Regions from separate parts of the Ornithinimicrobium pratense genome, predicted to be linked through region 3. Evidence: riboswitches for the same ligand, from Rfam matches in the RefSeq annotation. Region 3 holds a riboswitch; each other region holds the start of a gene.

The links. A riboswitch is a leader RNA that binds a small molecule or an ion and turns the genes downstream of it on or off. The one in region 3 is predicted to bind thiamine pyrophosphate.
Region 1: another riboswitch for thiamine pyrophosphate. It lies ahead of FY030_RS14520 (thiamine ABC transporter substrate-binding protein); the one in region 3 lies ahead of thiM (hydroxyethylthiazole kinase).
Region 2: another riboswitch for thiamine pyrophosphate. It lies ahead of FY030_RS14285 (ABC transporter permease); the one in region 3 lies ahead of thiM (hydroxyethylthiazole kinase).

What each region holds. Positions count from the first base shown of each region.
Region 1 covers NZ_CP044427.1:3,140,880-3,147,958, forward strand. Annotated here, with positions in the region: gene FY030_RS14495 (shikimate dehydrogenase family protein) at 1-286, opposite strand, end outside; gene FY030_RS14500 (glucose-6-phosphate isomerase family protein) at 344-895, opposite strand; gene FY030_RS14505 (SDR family NAD(P)-dependent oxidoreductase) at 1,109-1,876, shown strand; gene FY030_RS17380 (acetyltransferase) at 2,004-2,654, shown strand; gene FY030_RS14515 (sugar transferase) at 2,630-3,274, opposite strand; gene FY030_RS14520 (thiamine ABC transporter substrate-binding protein) at 3,313-4,521, opposite strand; TPP riboswitch at 4,523-4,630, opposite strand; gene FY030_RS14525 (DUF4235 domain-containing protein) at 4,669-4,944, shown strand; gene FY030_RS14530 (polysaccharide biosynthesis protein) at 5,239-6,882, shown strand; gene FY030_RS14535 (DegT/DnrJ/EryC1/StrS family aminotransferase) at 6,879-7,079, shown strand, end outside.
Region 2 covers NZ_CP044427.1:3,091,536-3,098,614, reverse strand. Annotated here, with positions in the region: gene FY030_RS14315 (MBL fold metallo-hydrolase) at 141-941, opposite strand; gene FY030_RS14305 (HepT-like ribonuclease domain-containing protein) at 1,229-1,609, opposite strand; gene FY030_RS14300 (XRE family transcriptional regulator) at 1,606-2,064, opposite strand; gene FY030_RS14295 (antitoxin VbhA family protein) at 2,241-2,489, opposite strand; gene FY030_RS14290 (OsmC family peroxiredoxin) at 2,658-3,089, opposite strand; TPP riboswitch at 3,352-3,457, shown strand; gene FY030_RS14285 (ABC transporter permease) at 3,517-5,142, shown strand; gene FY030_RS14280 (ABC transporter ATP-binding protein) at 5,213-6,217, shown strand; gene FY030_RS14275 (hypothetical protein) at 6,248-6,520, opposite strand.
Region 3 covers NZ_CP044427.1:1,372,184-1,379,262, forward strand. Annotated here, with positions in the region: gene FY030_RS06165 (Gfo/Idh/MocA family protein) at 1-176, shown strand, start outside; gene FY030_RS06170 (glycosyltransferase) at 193-1,491, shown strand; gene thiD (bifunctional hydroxymethylpyrimidine kinase/phosphomethylpyrimidine kinase) at 1,432-2,259, opposite strand; gene thiE (thiamine phosphate synthase) at 2,256-2,945, opposite strand; gene thiM (hydroxyethylthiazole kinase) at 2,942-3,769, opposite strand; TPP riboswitch at 3,760-3,857, opposite strand; gene FY030_RS06190 (DnaJ family domain-containing protein) at 3,954-4,625, shown strand; gene FY030_RS06195 (glycosyltransferase) at 4,691-5,896, opposite strand; gene FY030_RS06200 (ABC transporter ATP-binding protein) at 5,930-7,079, shown strand, end outside.

The sequences.
Region 1 (7,079 bases), 1.8 Mb from region 3:
CGAACAGGTCACCGGCCTCGCGGTAGAGGTCGATCTTGTGGGTCGTTACAAGGCCGCCGAGACTGAGCGGGTCCTGCTTGAGGAACTCCACCACCCTGCGGTAATGGTCGCGCGGTGCGTGCACCGCGAGATCGATGCCGACCATCTCGATGTCCCCGAGACCGAGCTCCTGCGCCCAGGCCGGGAAAACCCGGCGGATAGACGACTTACCGGTGGTGACCCCGACGAAGTAGAACGTCGGCTTGGTCGCGGGCTGGAGCGTGTCGTGGGTGTATGTCGTTGCCATAGCAGTCCTTGTCGTGCGGTCCGGGCTGCGCTACATATGCAGACGCAGCGACATCACTCAGTTGGCGGCGGTCTCGTAGCCGCGGTGGTCAGGGTTCGGGATCTGGCTCCAGCCCTCGCCGTCCTTGACGATGAGCGTGCGCATCCCGCCCGCACGCTCGATGAGCGAGTAGTCCTGGCCGGCGTCCGCGGAGTAGCAGAACAGCGTGACGAAGGGTTCCTCGCCGACGTTCACGCTGCGGTGCACCCAGTGACCTGGCACGTTGACGGCCTTCCCAGGCGTCAGCTCGACGGCGAGCGAGTCTCCGTCGACGGTGTCGAGGAGCATGACCCCGTGACCGCTGAGGCAGTGGTAGAGCTCGGCGCGGTCAGCGACGGCATGCAGGTGGCCGCGGGTCATCGCGAACTCGGTGCTCACCGCTCCCGGCAGAAGGGTGCTTGTGCCGATGATGAGGGCGCCCGGGCTCGAGTCGTACTTCTGCTCGTGCACGACGTAGACAAGCTCATCGGCTCCTCGCTGGCTCACCTCGGCCGCGAAGGCCTCGGAGTCACGATAGAGGCCGTCGAGGTCACCCAGACGCTTCTCGTAGATCCTCGAGGCTCCGGACATCACCCCATCCGCTGCGATGTCGACAGTGACAGGCTGGTGGTAAGACACGCTAGTCCCCTTCGTCCGTGGATGTAGTTAGACTACAACAAGTCGCGTAGAGGCGGCTGCCCCGTATCCTCGACATACACCCGCCCTCACCACGCCGAGCCGCGGCGCAGGGTCACGGGCACCCGCCCGGCGGGCCAGCGTCCACCACAGAAAGTTGGGAATCACGTGTCCGTGATCGACAAGTTTGACCTCTCTGGCCGCGTTGCTCTCGTGACGGGGGCCACGCGCGGGCTGGGTCGCCAGTTCGCCCATTCGCTGGCGGAAGCTGGTGCGGACATCATCGTCCACGGCCGCGACGAGGCCGCTGCCGCGACGGTCCAAGACTCCATCAAAGCCCTGGGGCGTGAGGCGTTCGTCGTGACCGGGGACCTGACCACCCCCGGTGGCGTGGACCAGGTGGTGGCTGAGGCACTGGCGCAGGCCGGGCGGATCGATGTACTGGTGAACAACGCCGGCGCGTGCATTCACCGTCCCGCGCTCGAGGTCAGCCCCGATGAGTGGTCCCATGTCATCGACACGAACCTGACCGCGTTGTGGCACGTGTCCCAGACTGTGGGGCGGCACATGATCGACCGGGGTTCAGGCACGATCGTCAACGTCGGGTCGATCTCGGGGATGATCGTCAACCGGCCCCAGATGCAACCGGCCTACAACGCCTCCAAGGCCGCGGTTCACCAGCTCACCAAGTCCCTGGCCGCCGAATGGGCGCCGCTAGGAGTGCGGGTCAACGCGCTGGCGCCGGGATACATCAAGACCGACATGTCCCCGGTGGACGAGCCACGCTTCCGACGGCACTGGATCGAGGACGCCCCCCAGGGGCGCTACGCCCTGCCCGAGGAGCTCGGCCCGGCCATGGTCTTCCTCGCCTCAGACGCTTCCAGCTTCATGTCCGGCACCATCCTCGTCGCCGACGGCGGGTACACCCTGTTCTAGGGTTACCGCTTTTCTTGCCCCGGTCTCCTGAGGCCGTCCAGTCCTCTGCTGACTCAGCCGGTGACGATGTCGGCCCACTCGCGCAGTCAGCTGCTGTGAGGCGAGTACGGCCAGTAGGCTCTTGCGAATGCGGACATTGATCTTGGGTGCGGGTGGCCACGGTCGCGACGTATTGGTTGCCTTACGGGCTCACGATCGAAGGCACGGAGCCAGGGAGTTTGTAGGTTTCGTCGACGACGGCATCCCGGACCTAGAGCGATTACGGCGCCTTGACGCCCCGTTCCTAGGCGGAACGGAAGTCCTCCCGGAGCACGAGGGAGCCGGCTTTGTTGTTGGTGTCGGCTCCCCTGATGCCCGTCACTTGCTGGCGACGAAGGCGCGCGAAGCCGGTTTGCAGGAAGTCACAGTCGTGCACGGTCAGGCGACGATCGGAGAGGATGTGGTGCTCGGTGCAGGTACCGTTATCTGTGCCGGCGCTCGCTTGACGACGAACGTGCGGACCGGCATACATGTGCACGTCAACATCAACGTTACAGTCGCCCACGATGTGACGTTGGACGACTACGTGACCCTGAACCCACAGGCAGCACTGTCTGGAGATGTGACCGTGAAGGCAGCAGCGACCGTCGGCACGGGGGCAGTCGTACGACAGGGCCTGACAATTGGCAGTCGTGCAACAATCGGAGCGGGGGCTGCGGTAGTGAAGGACGTCCCCGCTGGGGCGACTTGGGCAGGGGTGCCTGCACGCCCCCTCTACTCCTCGCCATTGGAAGAGTGAGCCGCTGATCTCGCGCCGGATCCACCAAAAGGCGTCATCGTCGCTTGACCATCAGCGGAGATGCCTTCACGGCGGAGAACTGCAGCAACAGTCCTGGCCAGGATCTGGAAGTCGAGCCTTAGGGACCAGTTGTCGATGTACTCGACATCCAGACGAAATCGATCTTCCCACGAAACGGTGTTACGACCCGATACCTGCGCCAGGCCGGTGAGACCGGGGCGCATCTCGTGCCGCCTGGCCTGCTCAGGAGAGTAGAGCGGCAGATACTCCACCAGCAGCGGTCGCGGTCCCACAATCGACATGTCACCCCGCAGAACGTTCCAGAGCGTCGGCAGTTCGTCGACGCTGGTGCTCCGCAGGGCGCGGCCTACTCTCGTCAGCCGGTCCGCATCGGCAACCCGCCCTCGACCGTCGTCCACATGATGCATACTCCTAAACTTGACCATCTCGAAAACGTGACCGCGTAGCCCTGGTCGCTTCTGACGGAACAGCACCGGCTTGCCCATCGTGGCGCGAACCGCTGCGGCCGCTGCGAGCTGCAGAGGGGCCGTCGCCACCAAGCCTGCACTCGCTACGGCGATGTCTATGCTGCGCTTGATGACTGTCTTGTCCACCTTCACACAGACGTTTCTAGCCGAATCAACTCACGATCACCTAGTCAGCCGGTGGCGATGTCGGCCCACTCGCGCAGCCACGTCTCCCGCTCGGCCTCGATCTGCTGGGGGTGCACGACGATCGGGTCCTCGGCCACGGCGGCCCACTGCGCCCAGATCTCGGGCAGCACGACCTGGTCGTGGACGGGGTACATGTACATCGCGTCCGGGATCGCGGCCTGCACCTGTTCGGAGAGCAGCCAGTCGATCACCTGATGGGCACCCTCGGGGTTGCCCGCCCCAGCGAGCACGCCGGCATACTCCACCTGGCGGAAGCAGGTGTCCAGCAGCGCGCTGGTGGTCGGCTCCCAACCCCCCTCGGGGATGGTGAAGGGCGGGCTGGAGGCGTAGGACAGCACGATCGGCCGGTCACCCTCGCCCCCGCCGCCCGTGAAGTCGACGGTGTAGGCGTCGGTCCAGCCGCTGGTGACCTTGGCGCCGTTGGCCATCAGCTCCTCCCAGTAGGTGTGCCACTCGTCTGGGCCGAACTCGCCGATGGTGGCCAGCAGGAAGGACATGCCCGGGCTGGAGGTGGTGGCACCGGGGGTGACGAAGAGGTTTTCGTACTCCGGCTCGACTAGGTCGGCCAGCGTCTGCGGCGGCGCGATGCCCTGGTTGGCGAACCACACGTTATCGACGTTGACGCATACGTCGCCGTAGTCCACGGGGGTCAGGTAGGCCGCGCTCGGCCCCTCCAGGTCGTGCTCGGCCACCGACTCGGGCAACCCGTCGGGGGTGTAGCCCTCCAGGGCGTCGGCGTCGATGACGCGCGCCGCGAAGGTGTTGTCGATGCCGAAGACGACGTCGGCGACCGGGCTGCCGGCGGTGAGCACCACCTGGTTGGCCATCGCCCCGGCGTCACCAGAGAGCTGGATCTCCAGGTCGATCCCGGTCTCCGCCTCGAAGGCCTCAACCAGCTCGTCGGGAAGGTAGAACGAGTCATGCGCGATGAGTGTCACAGCGCCCGGATCGGAGGGGGTGGTCTCCTCCTCTTCTGCGGCGCCGTCGCCGGTGGAGGTCTCGTCGTCAGCGGCGGCCCCACCCTCGGCGGGGGTCTCATCCCCGTCACCCTCGTCGGCCGGCGGCTGGACCGGGGCGGGGGTCCCTGGGCTGGTGGGCTCGGGGGTCTCCTCGTCACCCCCCGCGAGCGTGCAGGCCGAGGTGGCGGTCAAGGTCAGTGTGGCCGCAAGGGCCAGGGCACGGGTATACCGCATCTGCGTCTCTCCTTCGACTTCCTTCGCCGGTGCTAACCGGGGCAGGTTCAAGGGTCTGCGGCCTGCTGCCGCACTCTCAGCGCTAACTAGCGCTCCCCTGTCGGTTCTGTCCGACGACCCTAACACCCGTGTGGCAGGATCGAGGCCATGAACATTACGGCCAAAGTTGTGACCACCGGAGCGGCCCTCCTCGCCAGCGTCGTGGCCAAGAAGGCCACCGACGGCACGTGGTCGCTCGTCACTGGCAAGGACGTCCCGGAGAACCCGGACGACCCGGACATCGACATCAAGGAGGCGATCATCTTCGCCGTCCTCTCCGGAGCCCTGGTCGCCCTGGCGCGGATGCTGGCGAACCGGGAGGCCACCAAGGTGCTGGCCAAGAGCCAGGGGAAGAGCCGGGCGCAGGTGGCTGACGAGGCCTGAGTAGATCGGGCCAGAAGTGGCTTTTGGGACAGGTGTGGTTGCTCAGGCACACCTCGGTCAGGCATGATAGAGCGGTCCCGTTCCGAAGTGTGAGATTTTCGAGGTCCCGGCGTGTCCCCACGTTCTGAGCCCATATGGCGTGAAGTGTCCGTCCGAACCACCTGGATCTTGGCAGATGCTCTGTGCTGGGTCTCCGCCATCGCCCTGACCCTCTTTACCCGTCTGGATTTCAAGCTGGGGGTCCTCGAGTCTTGGCAGACCTGGACGGTCGCCCTAGGTGCGGCGCTATTCCACGTGCTGGTCGGCCTCTCGTTTGGCCCATACATGGTCCGGCACGTGCGGGGCAGCTTTGAAGAGGTGCTGGCCGTCACGCGCGCCGCAGTCATCACCGGGCTCGCGCTCGTAGCCCTGGCCTTTTTCGGCGACCCCAGCCTGTTCCCTCGCTCCACACCCGTCCTCGGCACCGCCCTGGCGATCGTCCTGATGCTGGCGCTTCGCTTCGTCGTCCGGTCCTGGCGCACCCGGCGCACCGGCACCAAGCCGGGCGCCGAGCGGGTGATCATCTTCGGCGCGGGCCTCGCCGGCCGCCGCCTGGTCCACAGCCTGCTGCACGATGACCGGGCCAAGATGGTCCCCGTCGCCCTGCTCGATGACGACAAGGGCAAGCGGCGGCTGCGGATCGAGGGCGTGCCGGTGCGGGGCAACCGCCATCACATGGGTGCCGTCGCCCAGAAGGTCGGCGCGACGCACCTGGTCGTCGCGATGCCCAAGGCCGAGCCGGACACCCTTCGCGAGATCCGCGACCTCGCGGTCGCTGCCGAGCTGGCGGTAAAGATGTTGCCCCCAATCGACGAGTGGGCTCGCCTGTCGCACCCACAGAGCAGTGACCTACGCGACATCAACCTGGAGGACCTGCTCGGCCGGCATGCCGTCGAGCTGGACCAGGCATCCATCAGCGACCACCTCACTGGCAAGGTCGTCCTGGTCACCGGAGCCGGCGGCTCCATCGGCTCCGAGCTGTGCCGTCAGATCAAGCGCTTTAACCCGGCACGCCTCGTCTTGCTCGACCGGGACGAGTCCGCCCTCCACTCCGCGCAGCTCAGCATGACCGGTCGCGCCCTCCTCCACGGCGAGGACCTGCTGCTGGCAGACATCCGTGACGAGAACCGCCTCATCAGTGAGTTCGCCGAGATCCGCCCCGACGTGGTGTTTCACGCCGCAGCCCTCAAGCACCTAAGCCTCTTGGAGCGCTATCCCTCCGAGGCCTGGCAGACCAACGTCCTGGGCACCCTCAACGTGCTCAAGGCGGCATCCGCCGCTGGCGTCGGCACCTTCGTCAACATCTCCACCGACAAGGCGGCCAGCCCCACCTCAGTCCTGGGCTACTCCAAGCGCATCGCCGAACGGCTCACCGCCTGGTATGCCCAGCACGAGCCCGGCCGTTACGTCTCTGTGCGCTTCGGCAACGTCCTCGGCTCACGGGGTTCGGTGATCCCCGCCTTTACTGAGCAGATCCGCCAGGGCGGCCCTGTCACTGTGACCCACCCCGATGTGGAGCGCTATTTTATGCTCATCCCTGAAGCTTCGCAGCTTGTTCTGCAGGCTGGAGCGATCGGAAGAGACGGTCGCGTTATGGTGCTAGACATGGGCATGCCGGTCAAAATTGTCGATGTCGCCCAAGAACTGATTGCCATGTCGGGGAAGGTCGTAGACATCCAGTTCACAGGGTTGCGACCTGGAGAGAAATTGACCGAAGTGCTCTTCACCTCGGGCGAGCAGCACCTGCAGACGGAGCATCCGCTCATCACAGCTGTGACTGTCCCCTCAATCAGGGTGACACAGGTGACCGCAGTGGACGCGGCACCTGGGCAGATCACAAGCGTCATGAGGGCACAAGCCCAAACTGGGGTTGTCCGAAACACGGAGTTGACTCAGTGAGCGAACGGATCCACCTTTCCAAAGCCGACGTCACAGAGGTGGAGGAGCGGTACGTCCTGAACGCCCTACGCTCGGGTTGGGTGGCCCCGCTGGGGCCCGACGTGGACGCGTTCGAGCAAGAGATCGCCCGTCGTGTTGGTGTGCCCCACGCGCTGGCCCTGTCCTCGGGCACCGCCGCACTTCATTTAGCATTATTA
Region 2 (7,079 bases), 1.7 Mb from region 3:
AAGGCTGAGGGGCTTTCGTCACCCGGCAGGTCTGGGCCAACGAGGAACCGCGCCTGCGACAGAAGTGGACTCATGGGACGTCGGCCCGAGCGGCATATCGGAGAGTGGTGTGCCTGGCTCGGTGCGTAGGACCTGACCGGCTAGGGACCGACCTTGAGCGAGATGGTGTCGCCTCGGTGGACGAGGCGGAGCTGGCCGGGCAGCTGGCGCTTGTGCCATTCCTGCTCGAAGTCGCTGAGCGGAGATCTGAAGACGGTGTAGTCGTCGTAGTGGATCGGCACGGTCAGGGACGGCTGTAGGAGCTGGACGAGGTCTGCGCCCTGGTTGCCGTCCATGGTCACGAGGATGCTGCCCAGGATCTTGGTGCCGCCCAGGTGGACTACCGCGGCGTCGAGGTGTCCGCAGCGGTCGGTGATCTCCCGCAGCCAAGGTCGGTAGAGGGTGTCGCCGCTGATGTAGAGGCGGAAGGGTGCGCCTGCGCCGGTGTCCAGCTCGAGCACGCTGCCCATGACCGGCGGCAGCAGCGGCTTGACGAGGTTGGGTGCGTGGGTGCCCGGGACGGCAGTAATCGTCAGGCCGGTGTCGTCCCGGGTCAGGGTTTGCGAGGTCCAGGTCTGCACGGCGGTGGCTTGCTCGAAGCCCCACTTGTGCAGCCGGCGCTGGGCGTGCCCGGTGGTGAAGATGGGCAGCTGACGGTCCAGCTTCTTCTTGGCGACCCGGTCGAAGTGGTCGCCGTGCAGGTGGGAGAGCAGGATGCCGTCCAGGGGCGGCAGCTGCTCCGGCTGCAGGGAGGGCTCGGTGCGCCGCTTGGAGACCAGGCCTTTGCCGAGGTAGGCGCGCTGACCCTTGTGCAGGAAGTTCGGGTCGGTCAACAGCGTGAATGGCCCGAGTCGGAGGATTGTGGTCGCCGTCCCGATGAACTCCAGGCTTGGATCGGTCATACCCCACGGTGTGACTGCCGCACGCGGCTGTCAACTTGACCTGGACTACGCCGATCTCCACCAGGCCAGGCTCACCGGGGGCTCGCGCTCAGTCACCGGAGAACGTGGGCTCCCGTTTGTCCAAGAAGGCCTCGACTGCCTCCGCGTGATCGGGGGCGTGGTGCGCCAGGGGTTGCATGGCTGCCGACATCTCCAGGATCGTGCTCAACTGCGAATGCCTGGCTTCACGCAAAAGTACCTTCGTCATCCGCACGTAGGTCGATGCGCCTGCGCGACGTCGGTCAGTGTCACAGGCCGCGGAGCAGCTCTGCGTGCAGCCGGACAAACTGCTCCCGCAGGCCGGGAAGGAAGTCGCGCAGTGTCCTCCAGACGAGTTCGTGGTCGATGCGCTGGTACTCGTGGACGGTGCGGTTCCGCATACCGCGGATCGCTGACCTGGGGATGCCGGGCTCGAGGTTGAGGACGTCCTCGGGCAGTCGGGAGATGCCCTCCCCGAGACGGATGAGGATCGCCTCGGAGGCCAGCCTCAGCAAGCGGTCCTGGCGATAGACCTCCTCCCCGCGGCTCACCAGCGCGGCAGCGGAGTCACAGACGTCGATGAGGTCCTCGATCGTCCATAGGTCCCGCTCATGTTTGCGCGGGCCCGAGCGGTCATCGGTGCTGGTCACAGCGGCACGGCGTCCTGAAGGATCGGGTCGTCCGGGCCGCGGAGACCGCCGCGGGACAGGACCTCGACCTTCACGTGCAGCAGCTCCTCCAAGGCGTGCTCCATCTCGATCAGGTCCACGAGCGTCGACTCGGGCGCCATGGTGACCAGCAGGTCCAGATCACTGTCCGTCGTGTCACGGGCGCGGGCGACGGACCCGAAGACGGCAGGCTCGGAGCCGCCGTGCGCGGTGATCGTGGCGATGACGTCCTCTCGCGCAGACGCGAGGGCGACGGAGGGTCGCTGGCGGCGCGCCTGGTCGAGCAACCGGGCGAGCATGGCGCGGGACATCGGCCGCCGACCGCTCTCGTAGGCGCAGAGGTTGGACGCGGGCATTCCAGACCTGCGCGCCAACTCTGCCTGAGTCAGACCCATCTGCAGCCGGAAGGTGCGAAGCTCCGCACCGAAGTCGGACATGGCACCAAGTTATCACTGATAAGAAGCGGGATCTGCTGACCGGGTGACCCGCCCAGCGGCAGCAAGCCACTCGAGGAGGTCGGTGTGCTCCACAGGATCCAGGTGAGCGAGCGGTCAGTTGTCCCGCGCGCGCTCGGCGGGCGAGGAGGATGACGTCGGCACTATCCGCCTGGGCCTCAATCGGCTGTCTCGCAGGCGAGGTAAGCCTGAACCGGCGCGACTGGGAGGAAGAGCGTGCGGGTTGGAATGTAGCTGTGTTGGGCTTGCTCGATGAGGTCGTCCAGGTCGATCTCCCCTCGCACGTACGCCTCCTGGGCCTCACGCATGTTCTCGCTCGAGCGTCCACCCTCCATCTCGGTGCTATGGCGGGCGTTGTCGACGGCGCGTCGCCGGCGTTCCCTTTCCTCGGCGGTGATCCGGCTCATGACGTTGTGTTCTTCCGGTGCCGGGCTGGGTCCAGGAGATCAGCAATCATCCCCTCGGGTGGCGTGTGCGAGCGAGACAATCTCCACGCCTGAAGACGCCTGGTGTCGCGGAACCTTGACAGCAGGATCGTTCCGCGCGTATCCGTGGCCCGCGAGGCGTGAGGCCGGTCAGCCCAGGTGTGCGTCGAGGGTGATCTCGACACTCTTGAGCGCCTGGCTCACGGGGCAGTTCTCCTTCGCGCCCTGGGCGAGCTGCTGGAAGGTCTCCTCGTCGAGCCCCTCGGCGGTGACCTGCGTGGTCAGGTGGATGCCGGTGATGCCGGTGCCGGCGACGAAGGTCACCTCGGCGCTGGTCCGCACCTCGGTCGGAGGGGTGCCGTTTTTCTTCATCTCGTTGGAGAAGGCCATCGAGAAGCAGGTCGCGTGGGCCGCACCAAGCAGCTCCTCCGGTGTCGTCGTGGTGTCCGAGCCCTCGGCGCGGGCGTTCCACTCCACCGGGAAGGACCCAGCTCCAGAGCTGTCGAGCGTGGTGGTGCCGCTGCCGGTGAACAGGTCACCGTTCCAGATGGTGCTGGCCTTGCTGACTACGGGGTTGGGCATGGCGTGCTCCTTGTCGTCGGGCGGTGCCCGAAGGTCTAGGCACCTGCTTGGCACCGTAGCGCGCCTGCGTGCCCGGCACTGCTTGAGGGCGGCCGGGCACCGCCCTAGCGCCCGTGGCGCGGCCCCACCTGCTCCGTCTGCACAACCTTGATCCCAATCTTGTGCCGAGGAGACATGGCGCGCGGGGGTGATCCCCCAGCACAACCTTGATCCCACGATCTGCTGTCCCTGAGGCGACGGTCTGCCCGGACTGTAGTCTGGACCGGTACGACAGGGGAGCGCGAGGTGCGCTGAGAGTGCGGCAGTGGCCGCAGACCCTTGAACCTGCTCCGGCTAGCACCGGCGAAGGAAGTCGAAGGAGGAGGCGGCCATCTGGGCTCGTCTAGGTCGAGGTGCCCGCGGCGCGCACCTCAGCGGACCTGGGCTCGTGCTGGGGCTGGCTGCCCTTCTGCCGCTGGCGTTCCTGGCGGTCTTCTTCGTGCTCCCGGTCGGCGGGATGCTGGCACGCGGCTTCTTCCCCGACGGTGGGCTCGACCTGTCTGCGGTGCCAGAGGTGCTGTCCCGGCGGCGGACCGTGCGCGTGCTCACCTTCACGGTGGTCAGCGCCACCGCCGGCACGGTGCTCACGTTGCTGGCTGGGCTGCCGGTGGCGTTCGTGCTCTACCGGCTGCGCTTCCCCGGCCGTGCGCTGCTGCGCGCGGTGGTGGTGATGCCGTTCGTGCTGCCCACTGTCGTGGTGGGCGTGATGTTCCGCTCCCTGCTCTCGTCCGGAGGGGCGCTGGGGTGGCTCGGCTGGGACGGCACCTGGGTGCCGATCCTGATGGCTTTCGTCTTTTTCAACCTGGCGGTGGTCGTGCGCACCGTCGGCGGAATGTGGGAGGGGTTAGACCGGCGGGCCGAGGAGTCCGCCGCGGCGCTGGGTGCCAGCCCCTGGCAGGTGTGGCGCACCGTGACCCTGCCCGCCCTGGCCCCGGCGATCATCTCCGCGGCGACCCTGGTCTTCCTCTTCTGCTCCACCGCCTTCGGGGTCGTGCTCACCCTCGGAGGCCTGCGCTACGGGACGATCGAGACCGAAATCTACCTGCTCACCGTCAACTTCCTGGACCTGCAGGGCGCGGCGGTGCTCTCCGTGCTCCAGCTGCTTGCCGTCGTGGTGCTGCTCGTCCTCGCCGCCCGCACCCGGGACCGGCGCGAGCAGAGCCTGCAGCGGGTCGGCGCTCGGGCGGCGGCCCGCCCGGTGCGAAGGCACGACATACCTGCCCTGGCGGTGACCGGGCTGGTGGTCGCGTTCGTGCTGCTGCCCGTCGGCTCGCTGGTGGTGCGCTCGCTGAAGGTGGGGGACGGCTGGGGGCTGGGGCACTACCGCGCGCTGACCGACCCGGACGCCACCCAGGCGCTGCGGGTGAGCGTGACCGACGCGATGGGCAACTCGCTGCGTGCGGCGGTCGACGCGACCGTGCTGGCGATGGTGCTCGGGCTCGTGGTGGCGGTGCTCGTGTCCCGGCGACCCCGGGCGGCAGGGTGGCGGCGCGTGGTCTCCGGGCTGGACGGGGCGTTCATGCTGCCGCTGGGGATCTCGGCGGTGACCGTCGGCTTCGGCTTCCTCATCACCCTGGACCGGCCGCCGCTGGACCTGCGCACCTCGCCGGTGCTCGTGCCGATCGCCCAGGCGATGGTGGCGTTGCCGCTGGTGGTGCGGACCCTGGCTCCGGTGCTGCGCTCGGTCGACCCGCGGCAGCGGGAGGCTGCGGCTGCGCTGGGGGCCGGGCCGTGGCGGGCGGCGTGGACCGCCGAGGCGCCCGTGCTGACCAAGCCGCTGCTGGCCGCCACCGGTTTCGCGTTCGCCGTGTCGTTGGGGGAGTTCGGCGCCACCGCCTTCCTGGCCCGCCCGGACCGGCCGACCGTGCCGGTCGTCATCTACCAGCTGATCTCCCGCCCCGGGGCCGACCACGTCGGGATGGCGCTCGCCGCGAGCGTCCTACTGGCGCTGGTGACGGTGACCGTCATGGGCGTGGTCGAGCGGCTGCGTGTCGGATCGGTAGGTTCCTTCTGATGCGACCGGCGACACGCTTTGCTCGCGACCGGCGACACGCTTTGCCCTCGACCGGCGAGAGGAGCTTGTGGTGCTTGAGTTGGAGGACGTGACCGTGCGCTTCGATGAGACGACCGCGGTCGACGACGTCTCCCTAGACCTGGAGGAAGGTCAGGTGCTGGCAGTGCTCGGGCCCTCAGGGTGCGGGAAGTCCACGCTGCTGCGGGCCGTCGCCGGGCTCGAGCGGCTCGACTCAGGACGCATCACCTGGCACGGGCGCGACCTGGCGGGCGTGCCGACCCACCGCCGCGGTTTTGCCCTCATGTTCCAGGACGGCCAGCTCTTCGCCCATGCCTCGGTCGCCGACAACATCGCTTACTCGCTGCGGCTGCGCGGCGTCGCGCGCGCGGCTCGGACGTCACGGGTGGGGGAGCTGCTGGAGCTGGTCGGGCTGCCGGGCTATGCCGACCGTCGGACCACCACGCTCTCCGGCGGCGAGCAACAACGGGTAGCGCTGGCGCGAGCGCTGGCCGCAGAGCCAGCGCTGCTCTTGCTCGACGAGCCGCTGTCGGCCCTGGACCGGTCGCTGCGCGAACGGCTGGCTGGGGATCTTCGGGAGATCCTCACGACCACCGGCACCACCGCGGTCATGGTCACCCACGACCACGACGAGGCCTTCACCGTCGCCGATCGGATGGCGGTGATGCTGGCCGGACGGGTGGCGCAGGAGGGGGACACCGCGCAGGTATGGCACAGCCCGGTCTCCCGGGAGGTCGCCGAGTTCATCGGTTACGAGACCGTCCTGGAGGGTCCTGCAGTTGCGGCGCTCCTCGCGCGGGCTGACGGCGGGCATGCGCTGCGCGCCGGCACGGGGGGTGGAACGCTGGCGCTGCGGCGCAGTGCCCTGCGCGTTGATGCAGCTGGCCCGCTGACTGGGGTGGTGCGGCGTGCGGTCTCCGTCTCCGACGCGGTGCACCTGCTGGTCGAGGTGCCGGAGATCGGCCAGGTCGCGGCTCGGGCCGACGACCCCGTCCATCAGCTTGGTGACGAAGTGCGCCTCAGGCTGGACGCTGGGGGGATCGCGACCCTCCCGTAGAGCCGTCGACCCGGCCGACCCCTGTGTCGGCTACCAGACCCAGCGGCCCCGGCCGTGGTCCCGACGCCGGCCGCCCGCGCCCGTGCGGCGGGGCTGGCTGGCTGGCTGGACGACATACTCGGCGACTTGCTCACCACTGTGGTTCACCACGCGGACGGTGCCGCCACCTTCCGCCCGGCAGATCTCCCGTGCCCGGTCCTCGGCGCGAAGACGGTCACTGCGGAAGATCGGCTCCGGACTGTCTTCACCCTCGAACACCCTCCACCAGCCAGTGCTGTTCTCGTGGATGACAAGGTGCTTCACAGTGGCCCTCTCCGTGGTCGACGACGGCCGCGCGGACGGCGCCCAGGTGCGGTGTTCGGACCGGCTCGGTTGCACCGATCCCTCCTGCGGGACGACCCCGTTTTTCAGCGAGGCGATGGCTCCGGCCAAGGTCTGCGCTGGTTTCGTGCTCGGGTGGTGCTCAATTAGACGGTTCACGGCGTCTCCTGATCTTCGCGGTCACCCGACCCTGGGTGCCTACTGTCAAGTATGTATCAGTAAACGTTAAGGAACAAGCAAAGTCCAGAGGTGGCTCTCACGCCAGTGCGCTGGTGCCCCGGGGGTGCACTGATCGGCGGATCTGCAGGTGAAGGGCCCCTGCTGACCTCCGTCAGATGAGAAGTGTATGCACTACGCCCAGGCCACGCGGGTCAGGAGTGGGGCCTCATGCCGCGCCGGGACGATCACGTATACAGGGGAGGAGGCCCTTATGTCGCACCATTGTCGCAGTAGCGTCGCATAAGGGTGTCTCAATTGGTTGCCGACCCAAGGAACCCTGGCGCCGGTGCGACAGGATTGAGGCCAGATCAGCCTGGTTTAA
Region 3 (7,079 bases):
CGATCCGCTACGCCCTGGCCCGGCGTGAGCCGTTGCGGGTGGAGCAGGAGAACTTCCGCGACGCCCTGTGGGGACGCCCGGCCCAGATCGTCTCAATGGAGGAAGGCGTACACACCCTGCACGTCGTCGAAGCCATCCTCGAGTCCGCCGCGGCTGGGCGCACCATCGCCCTGTGAGGGTGCGGGGTATGTCGTGAGGGGCGCGCGCCGCCGTCGCGTCGTGCTGGCGACCCGGATCTTCGCTCCCGAGGCTGCGGCCGCTACCTTCCGGCTGGGGGCGCTGGTCCGCGCGCTGGCCGGGCACGCGGAGGTTCGGGTGCTGACCACCATGGCGCCACCGCACCTGCGGGGACCGCAGACGCAGGACGACGGCCCGGTGCGCGTGTCCCGGTGGCCGGTGCTGCGGGACGCGACCGGCTACGTGCGTGGCTACCTGCCCTACCTCTCCTTCGACCTGCCTCTGGCCCTGCGGCTGCTCACCGGGCCGCGCCCCGACGTTGTCGTGGTCGAGCCGCCGCCGACGACCGGCGCGGTGACCCGGACCGCGCTGGCCCTGCGTGCCCTCCCGGGGCGGCTCGCCGGTCATCCGCGGATCCCCTATGTCTACTACGCCGCCGACGTCTGGTCCGACGCCACCGCTTCGATGGGTGCGCCGGCCATCGTGGTGGCGGCGATGCGCGCGGTCGAGAGCTACGCCCTGCGCGGCGCCAGGGACGTCATCGCGGTCTCCGACGGGGTTGCCGACCGCGTCCGGTCCCTGCTCGGGGGCACCACTCGGGTCGGGGTCAGCGTGGTCCCCAACGGGATCGATACCGATGTCTTCACCTCCGACGGGGAGCGGCACCCGCAGGCCCCAGAGACGCCATACCTGGTGTATGCGGGCACCGCCTCGGAGTGGCAGGGCGCCGAGGTCTTCGCCGAAGCGATGCGCGAGGTGGTGGCGGCCGAGCCCACAGCCCGGTTGGTCTTCCTGGGCCAGGGTTCGAGCTGGCCCCTGCTCCAGCGGTTGCGTGCCGAGCTGCCGGACGGCGCGATCGAGCTGCGGCCGCTCGTGCCGCCGGCCGAGGCCGCCGCGTGGCTGCGGGGAGCTGCTGTGGCCCTGGTCAGCGTCCGGCCGGGGGTCGGCTACGACTTCGCCTACCCGACCAAGGTCATCGCCGCGCTGGCCACCGGTGCCCCGGTTGTTTTCGCCGGTCCCGGCCCGGCGGCCGCCGACGTGCGGGCATACGGGCTGGGGGACGCGGTGGACCACGACGTCCCGGCGGTGGCGGCGGCGATGCTGGCGGCCGTGCGGAGCGCGGCGCCGGGGGCCGGTCGCTGGTCGCTGCGGGAGCGGGAGCGGCGTGTCGCCTGGGTGCGGCAGCACCGCAGCCTCAGCGCGACCGGTGAGGCCGCCGCGGCCGTGGTGCTGGACGCAGCCGCTGAACCCGGGTCACCGCTCCCAAAGTTGCCAGAAGTGGTGCACCGGCCCCGGCCCCTGGCCCACGGATAGCTCGTGGCCGTGCTCTAGGGCACCGACGAGCCAGGAGCGGGCGTCGGTGACGGCCTCCAGCCAGCTGTCCCGACGCGGCCGCAGGGCGGTGATGGCGGAGGACAACGAGCACCCTGTCCCGTGGGTGTGCGGGGTCGCGACCCGCGGCCCGCCCAGCTCGTGGGCCCCGAGGGTGTCGACCAGCAGGTCCAGGACGTGCTCGCCCGAGGCGTGGCCTCCCTTGAGCAACACCCGCGGGCAGCCCAGGTCCAGGAGTGCGCGGGCCTCGTCCATCATCTGGGCCGGGCCCTCGGCCATGTCCTGCGGGTCCCGTCCCAGGAGCACGGCGGCCTCGGGCAGGTTGGGCGTGATGAGGTCGGCGTGGCTGGCCAGTGCGCGGAGCTCCTCCACGGCGTCCTCGTCCAGCAACCGGGACCCGGCGGTGGAGACCATGACGGGGTCGAGGACCAGGTTGGGCAGGAGGCCCTCCTGCGCCAGCTCGTGCACGGCCCGGACCACGTCGGCGCTGCCGAGCATCCCGACCTTGACCGCTGCGAGCGTGACGTCGGCGACCAGTGTCTCGACCTGCTCCCGGATGAACCGTGGGGGCACGGCGTGCACGCCGGTCACGCCCTGGGTGCTCTGGGCGGTGAGCGCGGTCAGGACGGCGCAGCCGTGGGCACCTAGGGCGCCGAAGGTCTTCAGGTCGGCCTGGATGCCGGCCCCGCCGGAGGGGTCGGACCCGGCGACGGACAGGACGTTGGGCACGCGGCCCGGCTCGGTGCTCACGAGGGGACCGGGTGCGCGTCCCAGAGGCTGCGCAGCTCGCGGGACGCGGTCTCGGGGTCCGGCGCGGCGCAGACCGCGCTCACGACGGCGATGCCGCCCAGCGCGCTGCCCCGCAGTCGGCCGGCGACGGCGATGTCGATCCCGCCGATCGCCACCGATGGCAGGGCCGCCGCGGCGGCGAGGTCGGCGAGACTGCATACCTTGTCAGGACCCAGGGGGGCGGCATGGTCCGGCTTGGTCGCGGTGGCCCGGACTGGACCGAGCCCGAGGTAGTCCACCGTCCCCGGCGGCAGGGCCGCCGCGGCCCGCACCTCCTCGGCCGTGGTGCAGGACAGGCCGAGGTAGGCGCTGCCGCCCAGCTGCTCGCGGGCCGCGAGCGGGTCGAGGTCGTCCTGGCCCACGTGCGCCCCGTCGGCGCCGATCTCGCCGACCAGGTGCACCCGATCGTTGATGATGAGCGGGACCCCGCTGTCCCGCAGGCAGACCTGCACCATTCGGCCCAGCGCGACGAACTCGTCGTCGCTGGCGTCCGGGTCACGCAGCTGGACCACGGTCGCCCCTCCGGCGACCGCGGCCCGGATCGTGGAGATCAGCCCGTGCGGTGCGGTCATCACGGTGTCGGTGACTAGGTACAGACGCAGGTCGAGCGGCCGCGGGGCGGGGCGGGACTGCACGCCGAGCGTCATCGCAGCTCGACCCTTGCGGCGAGGTCCGTCGGCGCCAGGAGCGATAGCTCGTCCAGCAACGCTGCGGCGAAGGTCCCCGGGCCTGCGGTGCTCTCGGCAGCGGTCTCCGCGGCCAGGGTGAGCGCCGCGGTCGCGGTGGCCGCGCCCACCAGCGGGCTGGGCGCGACGGGCGTGCAGGCTGCCATGAGAGCGCCCAGGGCGCAGCCCATCCCGGTCACCCGGGTCATCCACGGGTGCCCGTGGGCGAGGCGCAGCAAGGACTGCCCGTCGGTGAGGTGGTCCGTCGGCCCGCTCACGGCCACCGTGGTGCCGAGCTCGGTGGCCAGGTCCCGCGCGGCGGTCACGGCATCCTCCACGGCGTCGGTGCTGTCCACACCTCGCCCGCCCCCGGCGCCGGTCAGCCCGAGGATCTCCGAGGCGTTGCCGCGGACCACCGCCGGAGGGGCCAGGCCGACCAGGTCGCGGGCGACCTGCGTGCGCCACGGCAGGCCGCCAGCGCCGACGGGGTCCAGCACCCAAGGGGTGCCTGCCTTGGCCGCTCCGCGGACGGCGGCGCGCATGGCCGTGACGGTGTCGTCGTAGGGGGTGCCCAGGTTCACCGCGACACCGGCCGCGACGCCGGCAAACTCCTCTGCCTCGTGCGTGTTGTCCACCATCGCCACCGAGGCGCCGGCGGCGAGCAGGACATTGGCCACGAACGGTGCGGCGACGATGTTGGTGAGGCACTGTGTGAGGGGTGACTGATCCCGCACTGCCTCCCAGCAGTCGGCCAGCTCCCCGGCGGTGGCGGTGACGGCAGCGAGCGCCATGGCGCGGTCGGTCATCAGGACGTTCCCTTCGCTAGTGCGAGCTAGATCAGGTTCGACGGGTCTGTTCTCAGCCATCCGGTGGATGGCACCCCGCGTCACCACCGACGATAACGGCTCCCACGGACACCTGCTTTCTCAGCGGGCCCGTCCGGAACGCCGGCGGGCGGGGGCCGTGCGACAGTGGAGGGGGAGGTATGAGATGAACGCGGAGGACAGGCAGGGACCGTCGGGCGGCCCGACCTGGGGCAGTCCCGGCGCCCGGCCCGGTGCGCCAGATGCCCAGGAGCAGCTGGCCGATCAGGGGGTCGTGCAGCGGCCGCCCTCGGCGGCGGTGACGGCCAGGGCGGTGCAGACCTGGGTAGACCAGACGATCGCCCAGGCCGAACGGCAGGGGGCCTTCGACAACCTGGCCGGGGCCGGCAAGCCGTTGCGGGACGTCGACATCCGCAACGACCCGGACTGGTGGGTGAAGAGCCTCATCGAGCGCGAACGGCTCGACCTGTCCGAGGCGCTGCCAGGCGTCATGCAGCTGCGTCGGGAGAAGACCACCTTCCCCGAGTCGCTGCTCGACCTGCACGAGGAGGCCGCGGTCCGGGAGCGGCTCGAAGACTTCAACGAGCGGGTCCTGGCCGACCGGCGCCGACCGCACGTCGGTGCCGGTTCGCCCCCGGTCGTCGGACGGGTGGACGTCGAGGAGATGATCGGGGCCTGGCGCGACCTGCGTGCGCAACGCGGGGCCTCGGGGACGACTCCGGCCGCTGAGGCGGTGTCAGGGGACGAGGCGACCGCAGACGCAGGTGCCGCGGATCGGGACGGCGGCAAGGGCAGGGCGCGCCGTCGCCGCTGGTGGACCCGCCGGCGCCAGCCCTGACCGACACCTCCCACGAGACCCTCGGGGGAAAGGGGACACCTGCGGGGGCACGGGTTCCGCGCGGGTCAGATCCCCAGCCAGGGGGAGAGTGCCCGGGCGGCGGCGCGGCCGTCGTGGTGCTCCCGGGCCCACGCCGGGCCGCGGGCGGCCAGGTCGCGGTAGCGGTCCCGGTGGGCCACGACGTCGCGGAGCACGTCCTCCAGGGTGTCCGCCACGGCCTCGAGGACCGGAAGGCCTGGGGTGCGCTCGCGCACGTGGTCGGCGACGTGCCCCACGACGAGCCGGCCGGCGGCCATCGACTCGGCCGCTAGCGTGGCGACGTTGCCGAGCACGACCTGGTCCACCACCACGTCGGCGTCGGCGACGAAAGCGGGCATCTGCGTGTGCGGCACGCCGGTCAGGCGTCGGTAGACCACCAGCCCCTCCTCTTGCAACCGGGTCAGCACCTCCTCGACCGCCGCGGTCCCCTTGAGCCTCGGGTTGGTCGGTGCGTGCAGCACGACCGGCTGCTCCCGCCTCAGCAGCGGCTGCGCCGCGCCGGGGGAGAAGCGGTCGACGTCGGCGGTGATCGGGAGCAGGGCCGCGCGGGGCACGTGCTCCAGCATGTCCGGCGTCGGCACGAAGACCGGCACCCCGCTGCCCTCGAGCTTCGCCAGCACCGCCCGGGTCCGCTCGACGGTCGCCTGCAGCCGCTCCCACCGCTCGTCCCACTCCCCGCGGAACGGCGAGTGCGGGTATGCCGCGGCGTGCCGTCGCAGGTCCCGCATCTCCGAGCCGTGCACGACGACCGCGACGTCGATCCCAGCTCCCCGCAGGTCGTCCAGATCCTGCGTGATCCACCGCTCGTAAGGGTCGTCCAGCACGGCCCAGGCCGACTCGGCCAGGACGTGGGTGGCCCCGGGCTGCCCGTCGGTGCCCAGGATCCTGGCCCGGTGGGCTGCCATACCCCGCAGCTGCGCGGTCCGGGGCAGGTGCCAATGACTGGGATAGCCATAGTTCACGCCGCCGCGCCCGCGCCGCCCCAGCGACATGGCCCGGGCGCTGGTGCCGGGCAGGGTCTGGGCGGCCAAGGCCCAACGCTCCCCCTGACCGGCGGTGTTGAGCGGGCCGACGACCAACCGGCGCGAGGACCCGGGGTCGAAGCCGGGCTGCCGGGCGACCTCCCGCTCGGCCCGGAGGCGCAGCACGGTCTCCCCGATCCCACGCACCGGAGAGGGCAGGGCGGTCCAGGCCTGGTAGGCCCAGCGGCGTGGACCCCGCAGCGGTGACATGCTGCGAGCGTAGTCGCGGTTAGGCTGGGCGCGATGCTCGCTCTGTGGCGCACCGTCCGCCAGCTCATGACGGTCCTGCCGGCCGGCACCCGACGGTTCATCGCCACCTTCGCGGTGCTGCAGAGCCTGCTCGCGGTGCTGGATGTCGCTGCCATCGGGCTACTCGCGATCGTGCTTGCCCCCATGCTCACGGGCCAGGAACTGACTCTGCCCGTCGTCGGCATCACCTTGGGCGAGCCGCAGGACTTCGGGGTCGTCCTGCTCATCGTGGGCTCGCTCATCGTGCTGAAGTCGGTGCTCGCCATCAGCCTGCAGTGGTGGGCCACCCGCCGGTTCGCCCGGTTCGAGCAGGTGCTCGGGGCCCGGTTGCTGGCCGCCACCTTCAAGGCACCCTGGACCGAGCGGCTGAGCCGCAACTCCACCGACATCATCCGCTCCACCGACGTCGGTGTGGGCTCGACGGTCGCCGGGGTTCTCATCCCCTTCTGCCAGCTGAGCGGGGAGGTGTTCACCTTCGTCGCCGTGCTCGCCGTGCTGCTCGTGGCTCAGCCTGCCCTGGCCACGGCGACGATCATCTACTTCGGCATCGTCGCCTTCCTGCTCTACCGCGTCGTCCTGCGCCGCGCCGTGCGCGCAGGGCAGGACAACCGGAAGTTCTCCGCCAGGGCGATGCGGCTGGTCAGCGAGATGGTGCACTCGCTGAAGGAGGTGACCCTGCGGGACAAGTCGCAGGAGGTCGCCGACACCGTCCTGAAGGTCCGGCGCCGGGCCTCGCTCGCGCGGGCCAACCAGAACTTCCTGGGGGTGATCCCGCGCTACGTCCTGGAGGCCGCGCTGGTCGGCGGGTTGATCATCGGCGGCCTCATCGGCTACCTGCAGGACGGCGTCACTGGCGCGGTCACCGCAATCGCGCTCTTCGGCGTCGCCGGCTTCCGGCTCGTCCCTTCGCTCACCCGGTTCCAGACGATCATGGGCCAGACCGGTGCCAACATGCCCTTCGCCGAGCAGGTGCTGGAGGAGATCGAGCGGGGCAAGGAGTATGTGGACGCCGAGCTCACCGGCGGCAACGAGCCCCTACCCGGCGGTGCGCGCACGCTGCGTCTGGACCGGGTCACCTTCACCTACCCCGGCGCCTCCACGCCGGCGGTCAAGGACGTCAGCCTTACCCTGCCGTTCGGGCACA